Regions from separate parts of the Paenibacillus gansuensis genome, predicted to be linked through region 3. Evidence: a T-box and tRNA genes for the amino acid it is inferred to sense, from the RefSeq annotation. Region 3 holds a T-box; the other regions hold tRNA genes.
The links. The T-box of region 3 lies ahead of argS (arginine--tRNA ligase). A T-box ahead of a tRNA ligase gene usually reads a tRNA of that ligase, here a tRNA-Arg.
Positions count from the first base shown of each region.

Region 1 (3,252 bases), on a different contig from region 3:
CGTGTAGGCGCCAAAAGCGTCTCGAGGGTTCGAATCCCTCTCTCTCCGTTCTTATATAAGGCCCGTTGGTCAAGGGGTTAAGACACCTCCCTTTCACGGAGGTAACAGGGGTTCGAATCCCCTACGGGTCACCATTTTAGTATGTATCTTACCTAATTGTAAGAAATTATGACTTGAACATAATGTCAAGATTATGTTAAGATACTATTTGTCCTCAGGATATGGAAGCTTAGCTCAGCTGGGAGAGCATCTGCCTTACAAGCAGAGGGTCGGGGGTTCGATCCCCTCAGCTTCCACCATAATGACGCGGGGTGGAGCAGCTCGGTAGCTCGTCGGGCTCATAACCCGAAGGCCGCAGGTTCAAATCCTGCCCCCGCAATTGTTTTACCTTAGTGTGGAGCCGTGGTGTAGAGGCCCAACATGCCTGCCTGTCACGCAGGAGACCGCGGGTTCGAATCCCGTCGGCTCCGCCATTTAACTTCAAATGTAAGGCTCGGTAGCTCAGTCGGTAGAGCAGAGGACTGAAAATCCTCGTGTCGGCGGTTCGATTCCGTCCCGAGCCACCATTTAAAGAATTGAATATGCCGTTGTAGCTCAACTGGTAGAGCAACTGACTTGTAATCAGTAGGTTGGGGGTTCAAGTCCTCTCGACGGCACCAGCTTTATCTTGGAGGATTAGTGAAGTGGCTAAACACGGCAGACTGTAAATCTGCTCTCTGACGAGTTCGGTGGTTCGAATCCATCATCCTCCACCATTTTTATAGGGGCATAGTTTAAAGGTAGAACAAAGGTCTCCAAAACCTTTGGTGTGGGTTCGATTCCTGCTGCCCCTGCCAATAAACTTCTGATATGGCGGTCGTGGCGAAGGGGTTAACGCACCGGTCTGTGGCTCCGGCATTCGTGGGTTCAAGTCCCATCGATCGCCCCATATCATCCTAATTAGAAACCAACAAAGTTGTTGGGGATTAGCCAAGCGGTAAGGCAACGGACTTTGACTCCGTCATTCCAAGGTTCGAATCCTTGATCCCCAGCCATTTATGCGGAAGTGGCTCAGCGGTAGAGCATCGCCTTGCCAAGGCGAGGGTCGCGGGTTCGATTCCCGTCTTCCGCTCCATCATTACGGCGCCATAGCCAAGTGGTAAGGCAGAGCTCTGCAAAAGCTTTACCCCCAGTTCGAGTCTGGGTGGCGCCTCCACTACTTTGCCGGAGTGGCGGAATCGGCAGACGCACAGGACTTAAAATCCTGCGGTGGGTGACCACCGTACCAGTTCAAGTCTGGTCTTCGGCACCATCTTTTTTATCTTTAACATTTTGTGCCCTTAGCTCAGCTGGATAGAGCGTTTGACTACGAATCAAAAGGTCAGGAGTTCGAATCTCTTAGGGCACGCCATTTTTATGAAGTGCCGGTGTGGCGGAATTGGCAGACGCGCGCGACTCAAAATCGTGAGGGAAACCGTGGGGGTTCGAGTCCCTTCACCGGCATCATGCGAAACCGATTGAACTTAGATTCAATCGGTTTTTTCGTTTTGTTTTCTATATGTACATGAACAACGCACCCTGGATCGAGGGTGCGTTGTTTTATTTCAACTCTAAATAATGGACAAGCCACCCTAAACTGGCTCCAATCATGTAAGCAAGGATCAGACTCCCTCGAATTCGCTTCATAACCACCCGGACCGCCTCCCGAAACCCCGATATGAGTGAGTAAGTTGTTCTGCATTCTATGCAGCAACAGGCGGGCCCGTGCAGAATAAACGAAGAATTGGGCTAACTTGCAACAGCTGCAAATTGCAAACACTTTTACAGCTATGACATAATCATTTTATATACAACATATAGCATTGCAGTGAGAATGAAAGGAGAACCGCCATGGAATTAAGACAGTTAACCTTAGAAGAATTCGACCAAAGTATGGACCTGTCTTCCTTTGCATTTCAATATCCGGTGTCGGAAGACGAAAGAGAGTCCAGGAGGAAACTTTTTAAACCTGAACGGATTTGGGGCTATTTTGAACTGGGCCAATTGATGGCTAAAGCAGGGCTGCTTCCTTTTACAGCTTGGATTCAAGGAAAGGCTTATGCCATGGGAGGCATTGCAGGTGTGGCTACCTGGCCGGAGTATCGCCGTAGAGGGTTAGTTGCGGGGCTTCTGAAGCATTTGCTGCAGAACATGAGAGATCAAGGATATAGTGTTTCTTTCCTTCATCCATTTGAATTCTCGTTTTATCGCAAATATGGATGGGAAACTTATTGTGAATATAAGAACTGTACCATAGAGACCTCAAAGCTTCCGGAACGAACCTTGTACCCCGGGAGAATCGAAAGGATCCAGCAGGACGCGAGCCGGTTGAATCCGATTTATGAGCAATACGCAAGCAAATTCAGCGGTACGATTCACAGGGATGCTGATTGGTGGGAACAGGCCGTTTTTGCGCGAAAAGGAGGCCAAATTGCGGTTTACTCCGATAGTAAAGGGGAAGATCAGGGCTATGTGCTGTATGAGGTCAAGGAAAGAAAATTCCATATCCGTGAGCTGGCAGCACTGAATGACGAAGCGGAGAATGCACTATGGACGTTTATTGCGAATCATGATTCCATGATTGAGAAGGTGGAGTTTCGGGCGCCTGTGAGTGACGGGTTAAGCTTTAAACTGAGTAATCCGAGAATCCGTCAGGAAATAACCCCCTATTTTATGGCCAGAATTGTAGATATGGATACATTTCTCCAAGCATATCCGTTTCTGCCTTCAAATGACGAGGAGTTTATTTCTATTCAAGTACGAGATGAGCATGCTTCGTGGAACGAAGGCGTCCGTATGCTCCGGCTTGGGTCCGGCGGGCAAGTGACACTGCTGGAATCAGGACCAAATGAAACACCGGCACTTCAAGCGGATATCCAGAGCTGGACGGCTCTATTTATGGGGTACAAGCGACCGGCCGAACTACACCGTATAGGAAGGCTCCAAGGAGCGCTGGAAGACGTGCTAAGACTTGATAAACGGATTCCTGCTAAAGAAACTTACTTAATGGACTTTTTCTAAACGCAGTACCTTAGCTGCAGATACCAAAAAAACCGTCAAACGGCCATGCCGTTTGACGGTTTATCAGTTAACCGGGATTTCCTCACAACCATCTTTCTCCCCAGTTCTGAATGGACTCAATTACTTCTTCCAAGTCCTGGCCTTTCTCCGTTAAAGAATATTCAATACGCACAGGCGTCTCCGCGTAAACCTTGCGTTGAACCACTCCAAGCG
Region 1 covers NZ_JBHUME010000016.1:24,056-27,307, reverse strand. Annotated here, with positions in the region: tRNA gene ACFSUF_RS22465 (tRNA-Ser) at 1-48, shown strand, start outside; tRNA gene ACFSUF_RS22460 (tRNA-Glu) at 60-134, shown strand; tRNA gene ACFSUF_RS22455 (tRNA-Val) at 224-299, shown strand; tRNA gene ACFSUF_RS22450 (tRNA-Met) at 306-379, shown strand; tRNA gene ACFSUF_RS22445 (tRNA-Asp) at 397-473, shown strand; tRNA gene ACFSUF_RS22440 (tRNA-Phe) at 491-566, shown strand; tRNA gene ACFSUF_RS22435 (tRNA-Thr) at 584-659, shown strand; tRNA gene ACFSUF_RS22430 (tRNA-Tyr) at 670-755, shown strand; tRNA gene ACFSUF_RS22425 (tRNA-Trp) at 763-836, shown strand; tRNA gene ACFSUF_RS22420 (tRNA-His) at 853-928, shown strand; tRNA gene ACFSUF_RS22415 (tRNA-Gln) at 960-1,034, shown strand; tRNA gene ACFSUF_RS22410 (tRNA-Gly) at 1,040-1,114, shown strand; tRNA gene ACFSUF_RS22405 (tRNA-Cys) at 1,122-1,195, shown strand; tRNA gene ACFSUF_RS22400 (tRNA-Leu) at 1,203-1,291, shown strand; tRNA gene ACFSUF_RS22395 (tRNA-Arg) at 1,314-1,390, shown strand; tRNA gene ACFSUF_RS22390 (tRNA-Leu) at 1,403-1,482, shown strand; gene ACFSUF_RS22385 (GNAT family N-acetyltransferase) at 1,870-3,039, shown strand; gene ACFSUF_RS22380 (winged helix-turn-helix transcriptional regulator) at 3,122-3,252, opposite strand, start outside.
Region 1: it has a tRNA-Arg gene. The T-box ahead of argS (arginine--tRNA ligase) is inferred to sense a tRNA for this amino acid. The anticodon was not compared.

Region 2 (3,252 bases), 490 kb from region 3:
AGGCGATCTTGTGCTCCTGTATAATTTGATACGTCTTGCCGGTCATAACTTCACGACCCCTTCCCCCATGTCAAAAGCAATGCAATATTCGCTGTTAGTTCTGGCGAGCGGATTGTACCTGCTCATGAGCATGATATGAACTGCGGACGAACGGCCCCGATTCTACGTGGCTGAACCCGCGCTTCATGCCTTCTTCCTTCAACTTTGCGAAATCTTCAGGCGGGTAATACTTTACTACATTCAAATGTTGTTTCGTCGGCTGCAGATACTGGCCGATCGTCATAATATTGCAGTCAACAGCACGCAGGTCATCCATTGCTTGTATGATCTCGTCCCATTCTTCACCAACGCCCAGCATAATACTGGATTTTGTCGGAATATCCGGGTTCATCGCTTTCGCCCTGGACAGCAGTTCCAAAGAACGGCTGTATTTCGCCTTCGCGCGTACTCTATCGGACATCCGTGCAACTGTCTCGATATTATGGTTCAAAATGTCCGGTTTGGCATCCATAACAATCTTGAGGGAATCCTCGTTCCCCATAAAGTCAGGAATCAACACCTCTATGCTGCAAAGAGGCAGCTTTTCGCGGACTGCTTTCACACTAGCTGCAAAAATCGACGCTCCTCCGTCCTTCAGATCATCCCTGGCTACTGATGTGATGACACAATGACGCAACCCCATCTGTGCAGCAGCTTCCGCAACGCGTTCAGGCTCCTGGAGATCAAGCTCCGTGGGTAAACCGGTTTTCACCGCACAGAAACGGCACGCTCTTGTGCAGATATCGCCCAAAATCATGAACGTAGCCGTACGGTTGGCCCAGCATTCATAAATGTTCGGACATCTAGCTTCCTCGCATACCGTATGTAGCGTCTTGGAACGCATCATCTCTTTGATTTCCTGATAATTCTCTCCTTGCGTCAATTTAATTCTCAGCCAGTCCGGCTTCTTTTCTCTATGATCAACCGCCATGAGCAAGTCCTTCTTTCTATCGCTGTTTTCCAACCCAGGATGATTCATACACTAACTAGTATTATAACATGAAACGTCAATCATTCCACGCAGCAGTAATAAGGCCTGACTTAGCTGCAACTCCATGGATGTGTCGATAAGGAGCGGATGATTTCATACAAAAATGCCGTGCTCTCTGAAAATCCGTCTATAGATGAAGAATATCGTAAAAAACCACCACCTGGGAATAAATTACACATGGGTGATATTTTGTACATCTATTTTAATATAGCATGAATCAGCTCTACTTGCCCGTACATCCTTAAGAAGATATCCCCCAACTCCGTTGGACTGTCAGGGTGGGATGCGCTTCGGCGTTGGGTGGATTCCACCCAACTAACCTTGCGAATCCACTGCATCCGCCCTTAGGGCCTGTCGCGGCGCTCCACCGTCCCCCCTCGTCGTGGGTTCTCATCCGGCTCCTGAAATCGCAAAAACCGCATGCAGCGCATGCGGTCCTGACACGTCCCAGGAGGGATGCGCTTTCGACGTTGGGTGGATTCCACCCAACTAAGCTCGCGAATCCGCTGCGTCCGCCCTTCAGGCCTGCCGCGGCGCTCCACCGTCCCCCCTCGTCGGGGCTTCTCATCCGGCTCCTGAAAACGCAAAAACCGCATGCAACGCATGCGGTCCTGACACGTCCCAGGAGGGATGCGCTTCGGGGTTGGGGGGATTCCCACCAACTAACCTCGCGAATCCGCTGCGTCCGCCCTTCGGGCCTGCCGCGGCGCTCCACCGTCCCCCCTCGTCGGGGCTTCTCATCCGGCTCCTGAAAACGCAAAAACCGCATGCAGCGCATGCGGTCCTGACACGTCCCAGGAGGGATTCGAACCCCCGACAACTCGCTTAGAAGGCGAGTGCTCTATCCAACTGAGCTACTGGGACATAAAAAAGCGGGTGATGGGAATCGAACCCACGCTATTAGCTTGGAAGGCTAAAGTTCTACCATTGAACTACACCCGCATAAAAATGGTCGGGATGACACGATTTGAACATGCGACCCCCTGGTCCCAAACCAGGTGCTCTACCAAGCTGAGCTACATCCCGACTGTAAAAAAAGAATGGCGTGCCCTAAGAGATTCGAACTCCTGACCTTTTGATTCGTAGTCAAACGCTCTATCCAGCTGAGCTAAGGGCACAAATATAATGGAGCGGAAGACGGGAATCGAACCCGCGACCCTCGCCTTGGCAAGGCGATGCTCTACCGCTGAGCCACTTCCGCATAAATGGTGCGCGTGGAGGGACTTGAACCCCCACGCCAAAGGCGCTAGATCCTAAGTCTAGTGCGTCTGCCAATTCCGCCACACGCGCACAATGTTTCAGGCATATTGTTTACCGTGAAAAATAAATGGTGAGCCATGTAGGACTCGAACCTACGACACCCTGATTAAAAGTCAGGTGCTCTACCAACTGAGCTAATGGCTCTCAATGAGAATGAAAATGGCTGGGGATCAAGGATTCGAACCTTGGCATGACGGAGTCAAAGTCCGTTGCCTTACCGCTTGGCTAATCCCCATTAAAGAAATGGTGGAGGATGATGGATTCGAACCACCGAACTCGTCAGAGAGCAGATTTACAGTCTGCCGTGTTTAGCCACTTCACTAATCCTCCAAGTTAACCAATCATAAAAAAATGGCGGAGCCGACGGGATTCGAACCCGCGGTCTCCTGCGTGACAGGCAGGCATGTTAGGCCTCTACACCACGGCTCCACACTAAGGTAAAACAATTGCGGGGGCAGGATTTGAACCTGCGGCCTTCGGGTTATGAGCCCGACGAGCTACCGAGCTGCTCCACCCCGCGTCATTATGGTGGAAGCTGAGGGGATCGAACCCCCGACCCTCTGCTTGTAAGGCAGATGCTCTCCCAGCTGAGCTAAGCTTCCATATGATGGTGACCCGTAGGGGATTCGAACCCCTGTTACCTCCGTGAAAGGGAGGTGTCTTAACCCCTTGACCAACGGGCCTAAAAAGAAAATGATAAAGCTACGGAGAGAGAGGGATTCGAACCCTCGAGACGCTTTTGGCGCCTACACGATTTCCAATCGTGCTCCTTCGACCAAACTCGGACACCTCTCCATGAGGTGGCTCCCCGAACAGGACTCGAACCTGTGACAACTCGATTAACAGTCGAGTGCTCTACCAACTGAGCTATCAGGGAATATGATGGTGGAGCCAAGCGGGATCGAACCGCTGACCTCCTGCTTGCAAGGCAGGCGCTCTCCCAGCTGAACTATGGCCCCATG
Region 2 covers NZ_JBHUME010000008.1:620,200-623,451, forward strand. Annotated here, with positions in the region: gene ACFSUF_RS15155 (YutD-like domain-containing protein) at 1-46, opposite strand, end outside; gene lipA (lipoyl synthase) at 95-1,018, opposite strand; tRNA gene ACFSUF_RS15165 (tRNA-Arg) at 1,821-1,894, opposite strand; tRNA gene ACFSUF_RS15170 (tRNA-Gly) at 1,902-1,972, opposite strand; tRNA gene ACFSUF_RS15175 (tRNA-Pro) at 1,980-2,056, opposite strand; tRNA gene ACFSUF_RS15180 (tRNA-Arg) at 2,072-2,148, opposite strand; tRNA gene ACFSUF_RS15185 (tRNA-Gly) at 2,157-2,231, opposite strand; tRNA gene ACFSUF_RS15190 (tRNA-Leu) at 2,237-2,320, opposite strand; tRNA gene ACFSUF_RS15195 (tRNA-Lys) at 2,359-2,434, opposite strand; tRNA gene ACFSUF_RS15200 (tRNA-Gln) at 2,451-2,525, opposite strand; tRNA gene ACFSUF_RS15205 (tRNA-Tyr) at 2,535-2,620, opposite strand; tRNA gene ACFSUF_RS15210 (tRNA-Asp) at 2,643-2,719, opposite strand; tRNA gene ACFSUF_RS15215 (tRNA-Met) at 2,737-2,810, opposite strand; tRNA gene ACFSUF_RS15220 (tRNA-Val) at 2,817-2,892, opposite strand; tRNA gene ACFSUF_RS15225 (tRNA-Glu) at 2,899-2,973, opposite strand; tRNA gene ACFSUF_RS15230 (tRNA-Ser) at 2,996-3,085, opposite strand; tRNA gene ACFSUF_RS15235 (tRNA-Asn) at 3,092-3,167, opposite strand; tRNA gene ACFSUF_RS15240 (tRNA-Ala) at 3,174-3,249, opposite strand.
Region 2: it has a tRNA-Arg gene. The T-box ahead of argS (arginine--tRNA ligase) is inferred to sense a tRNA for this amino acid. The anticodon was not compared.

Region 3 (3,252 bases):
TCCGTCTTCTACATACGGGCAGGCGTTTTCAATCCCAGCAAATCCATGCCATGTGCAAGCACATGAGCTGTGGCCCGGACCAAAAGAAGCTTCGTTTCCTTCTCCGCCTCAAGTTCGGACAGAATCCGCTCGTTTGCATAGAATCTATTGAACGCATGGGCTGTGTCGATAAGATATTTGGCTAAAAGAGAAGGATCGTTCGTTTCTACGGCCCGTTCGATTTGGTCCGGGTAGTAATGCAGCGTCTTCAGCAAGTGCCATGTGTGATCGCCAGCCAAATAAGCAGGGTCCGCAGCCATATCTCCCGCGCCGGCTCCATGTCCCTCCTTTTCCAAAAGACTCCGGGTCCGCACATACGTATACTGAAGATAGGGTCCCGTTTCCCCGTCGAAGTTCAGGGCGTCTTGCATGGAGAAATCAATCTCGTTCAACCTGTAATTTTTCAGGTCGGCAAAAATGATCGCACCGATCCCGATGGCCTCCGCCGTTTCCGCCTTGTTTTCTAGATCCGGGCGTTTGTGTTCCAATATTTCAAGGGCATGCTGAACCGCTTCTTTAAGTACATCTTCCAGAAAAATAACTCTTCCGCGGCGTGTCGACATCTTTTTCCCTTCGAATTTCATCAGCCCGAACGCGACATGGCGGCAGTCCCGCGCCCAAGTATGTCCCATCCGCTTTAATACTTCAAATACTTGTGTAAAATGAAGAGATTGCTCAGAGCCCACTACATAAAGCAGCAAATCTCCTTTCATCGTCTCGCGGCGGTAGATGGCCGTGGCCAGATCCCGGGCAGGGTAGATTGTCGTTCCGTCCGATTTCAAAATAAGGCATGGCGGGATATTCTCCCTAAGCCTGACTACCATCGCCCCGTCGCTTTCCTCCAGCAGCTGTTTGTCTTTAAGATTCTGGATGACGGCACCTATTTTGTCATTATAGAAGCTTTCTCCCAGGTATTCGTCAAACTCTACCCCGAGCACTTTGTACATCCTCTTAAATTCCTCGAGACTAAGGTCAACAAAGAAACGCCACAACTGCACAGCTTCTTCATCTCCTTGCTCCAGGCGCCGGAACCAATCCCTCGCTTCCGCTTCAAGAGTGGGGTCATGGTCCGCTTCTTCGTGAAATTTGACATAAAGATCGAGACAATCCTGAATCGTATAGCTTGTAAGGCGTTTCGGATCTCCCCACCGTTGATAGGCTGTAATTTGTTTGCCAAACTGCGTCCCCCAGTCTCCCAGATGGTTTACCCGGACCGCATCATACCCCGCAGCAGTATACAACCTGTACAGCGCGTTCCCGATCATCGTGGACCGGAGATGGCCGATGCCAAACGGTTTGGCGATGTTGGGCGAGGACATATCAATAATGACTCTGCGGCCTTGGCCGGACTGGGAAGACCCGAAGCCCTCCTCGTTCACTCTATGGACCCATTGGGCGGTAAAAGCTTGCCTGTTCAGTCTGAAATTAACATACCCTCCCGCTGTGTCCGCTTTGATTTGGGCATCATTCCAAGCTTCGGCGATCTGCGAAGCGATTAGCTGCGGCGGTTTTTTAAGCTGTTTCGCCAATGAAAAACAAGGGAGCGCCGCATCCCCGAAACCGGTATCCTGCGGCACCTCCAGCAACCGTGCCGTTTCCTCCTGCGTGAAGCCGATAAGGCCGGCCAGTTTTTCAGCAATGGTTTCCAGGACATCTCTGCTTACATATTTCATTTCAATGCCTCCTCTGTTTCATATCAGAACCGCCATCCATCAACAAAAAAAGCCCTCGTCTCAAAAAAGAGACGAGAGCTGTTCCCGCGGTACCACTCTTTGTGATGAACGTATCATGCCGGTAAGAGCAGAACGTTCATCCGCTTAAACGATAACGGTGTCGGCCGGACCGTCCTACTAAGTTCAGACGGCCATCTCCCGGGTGCGGTTCCCTGCGCGGCTCGGGCCGGCTTCCACTCTTCCCGGCTCGCTGTTCCGAATCCATCGCAAGTACTCTCCCGTTCAGCAACGATTCATGATAAGGTTAGGGTACATCATATCACATCATTTTTCCAATAACAACCATATCTATACCTTATTGAGGAGACCTGACTATGGCCCGAAAACATCATCTGCTCTTTATTTTCGTGACGCTGATGTATTGGATTTCCCTTTATATTTATGTGCCGATTCTTTCGCCTTACCTGGAATCTATGCACATATCCTACTTTTACGTTGGTATTGTGCTTGGAAGCTACGGCTTTATGCAGATTCTGATTCGGCTGCCGTTAGGGATCTTATCCGACCGGATGCGCGTGAGGAAGCCCTATATTCTTCTTGGAATGATTACAGTTACACTCAGTTGTATCCTGTTTGCGGCGGGCGCTGATCCCGGCTGGGCACTCGCCGGCAGGGCCATGTCCGGTGTGGCCGCATCGTCCTGGGTTGCCTTCACTGTACTGTATGCGGGCTACTTCGCCAAAGAGCAGACCACACACGCGATGGGAACGATCTCCTTCTTAACGGTAGCAGGCCAATGCGCCGGCATGGTCGCAAGCGGATGGCTGGCCGGTTCCTACGGTTGGAACGCAGCCTTCTGGACAGGAGCTGTCATTGGCCTGATCGGTCTGGCAGCCGCCTTTGGCATTTACGAGCCCCGTGAAGGAGTATACCGGGAACCGATTCGGGCACGCGATCTGACACTAGTCATGAAGGAGCCGGCGCTGCTGAAAGCTTCCGTGCTTTCCATTCTTGCGCACATTGTCCTTTTTGTTACGATGTTCGGCTTTACGCCTTCTTATGCTCTTGGATTGGGTGCTTCCAAAAACGATCTCAGTCTCGTTTCATTCGCGTTCATGGTCCCCCATGCCCTTGCTTCCCTGTATACGGGAAGATGGCTGGCGCCCCGCTTCGGGGTATGGAGAGTACTCCTTATCGGATTTGCCTTAAGCAGCATCTGCACTCTTGCCATCCCATTCACGCGTACGCTCGGTACCCTGATGTTGACGCAGGCTTTGAATGGCTTTGCCCAAGGGCTGCATCTGCCTTTGTTAATGGCATTGGCTATCCGAACAGTCGATCAGGAACAGCGGGCTACCGCTATGGGGTTCTATCAAGCCGTATATGCGCTCGGGATGTTCGGCGGCCCGTTCATTGCCGGCTGGATCAATGAAAGCTTTTCCTTGGCGGGAGGCTTCTATTTTGCCGCCATAGCAGCAACGGCAGCAGTACTTCTCGGCTTCCTATGGAGACGGAGCGGCGCTGCTCCGGAACAGCTCCC
Region 3 covers NZ_JBHUME010000008.1:132,752-136,003, forward strand. Annotated here, with positions in the region: gene argS (arginine--tRNA ligase) at 9-1,712, opposite strand; T-box leader at 1,777-2,007, opposite strand; gene ACFSUF_RS12740 (MFS transporter) at 2,087-3,252, shown strand, end outside.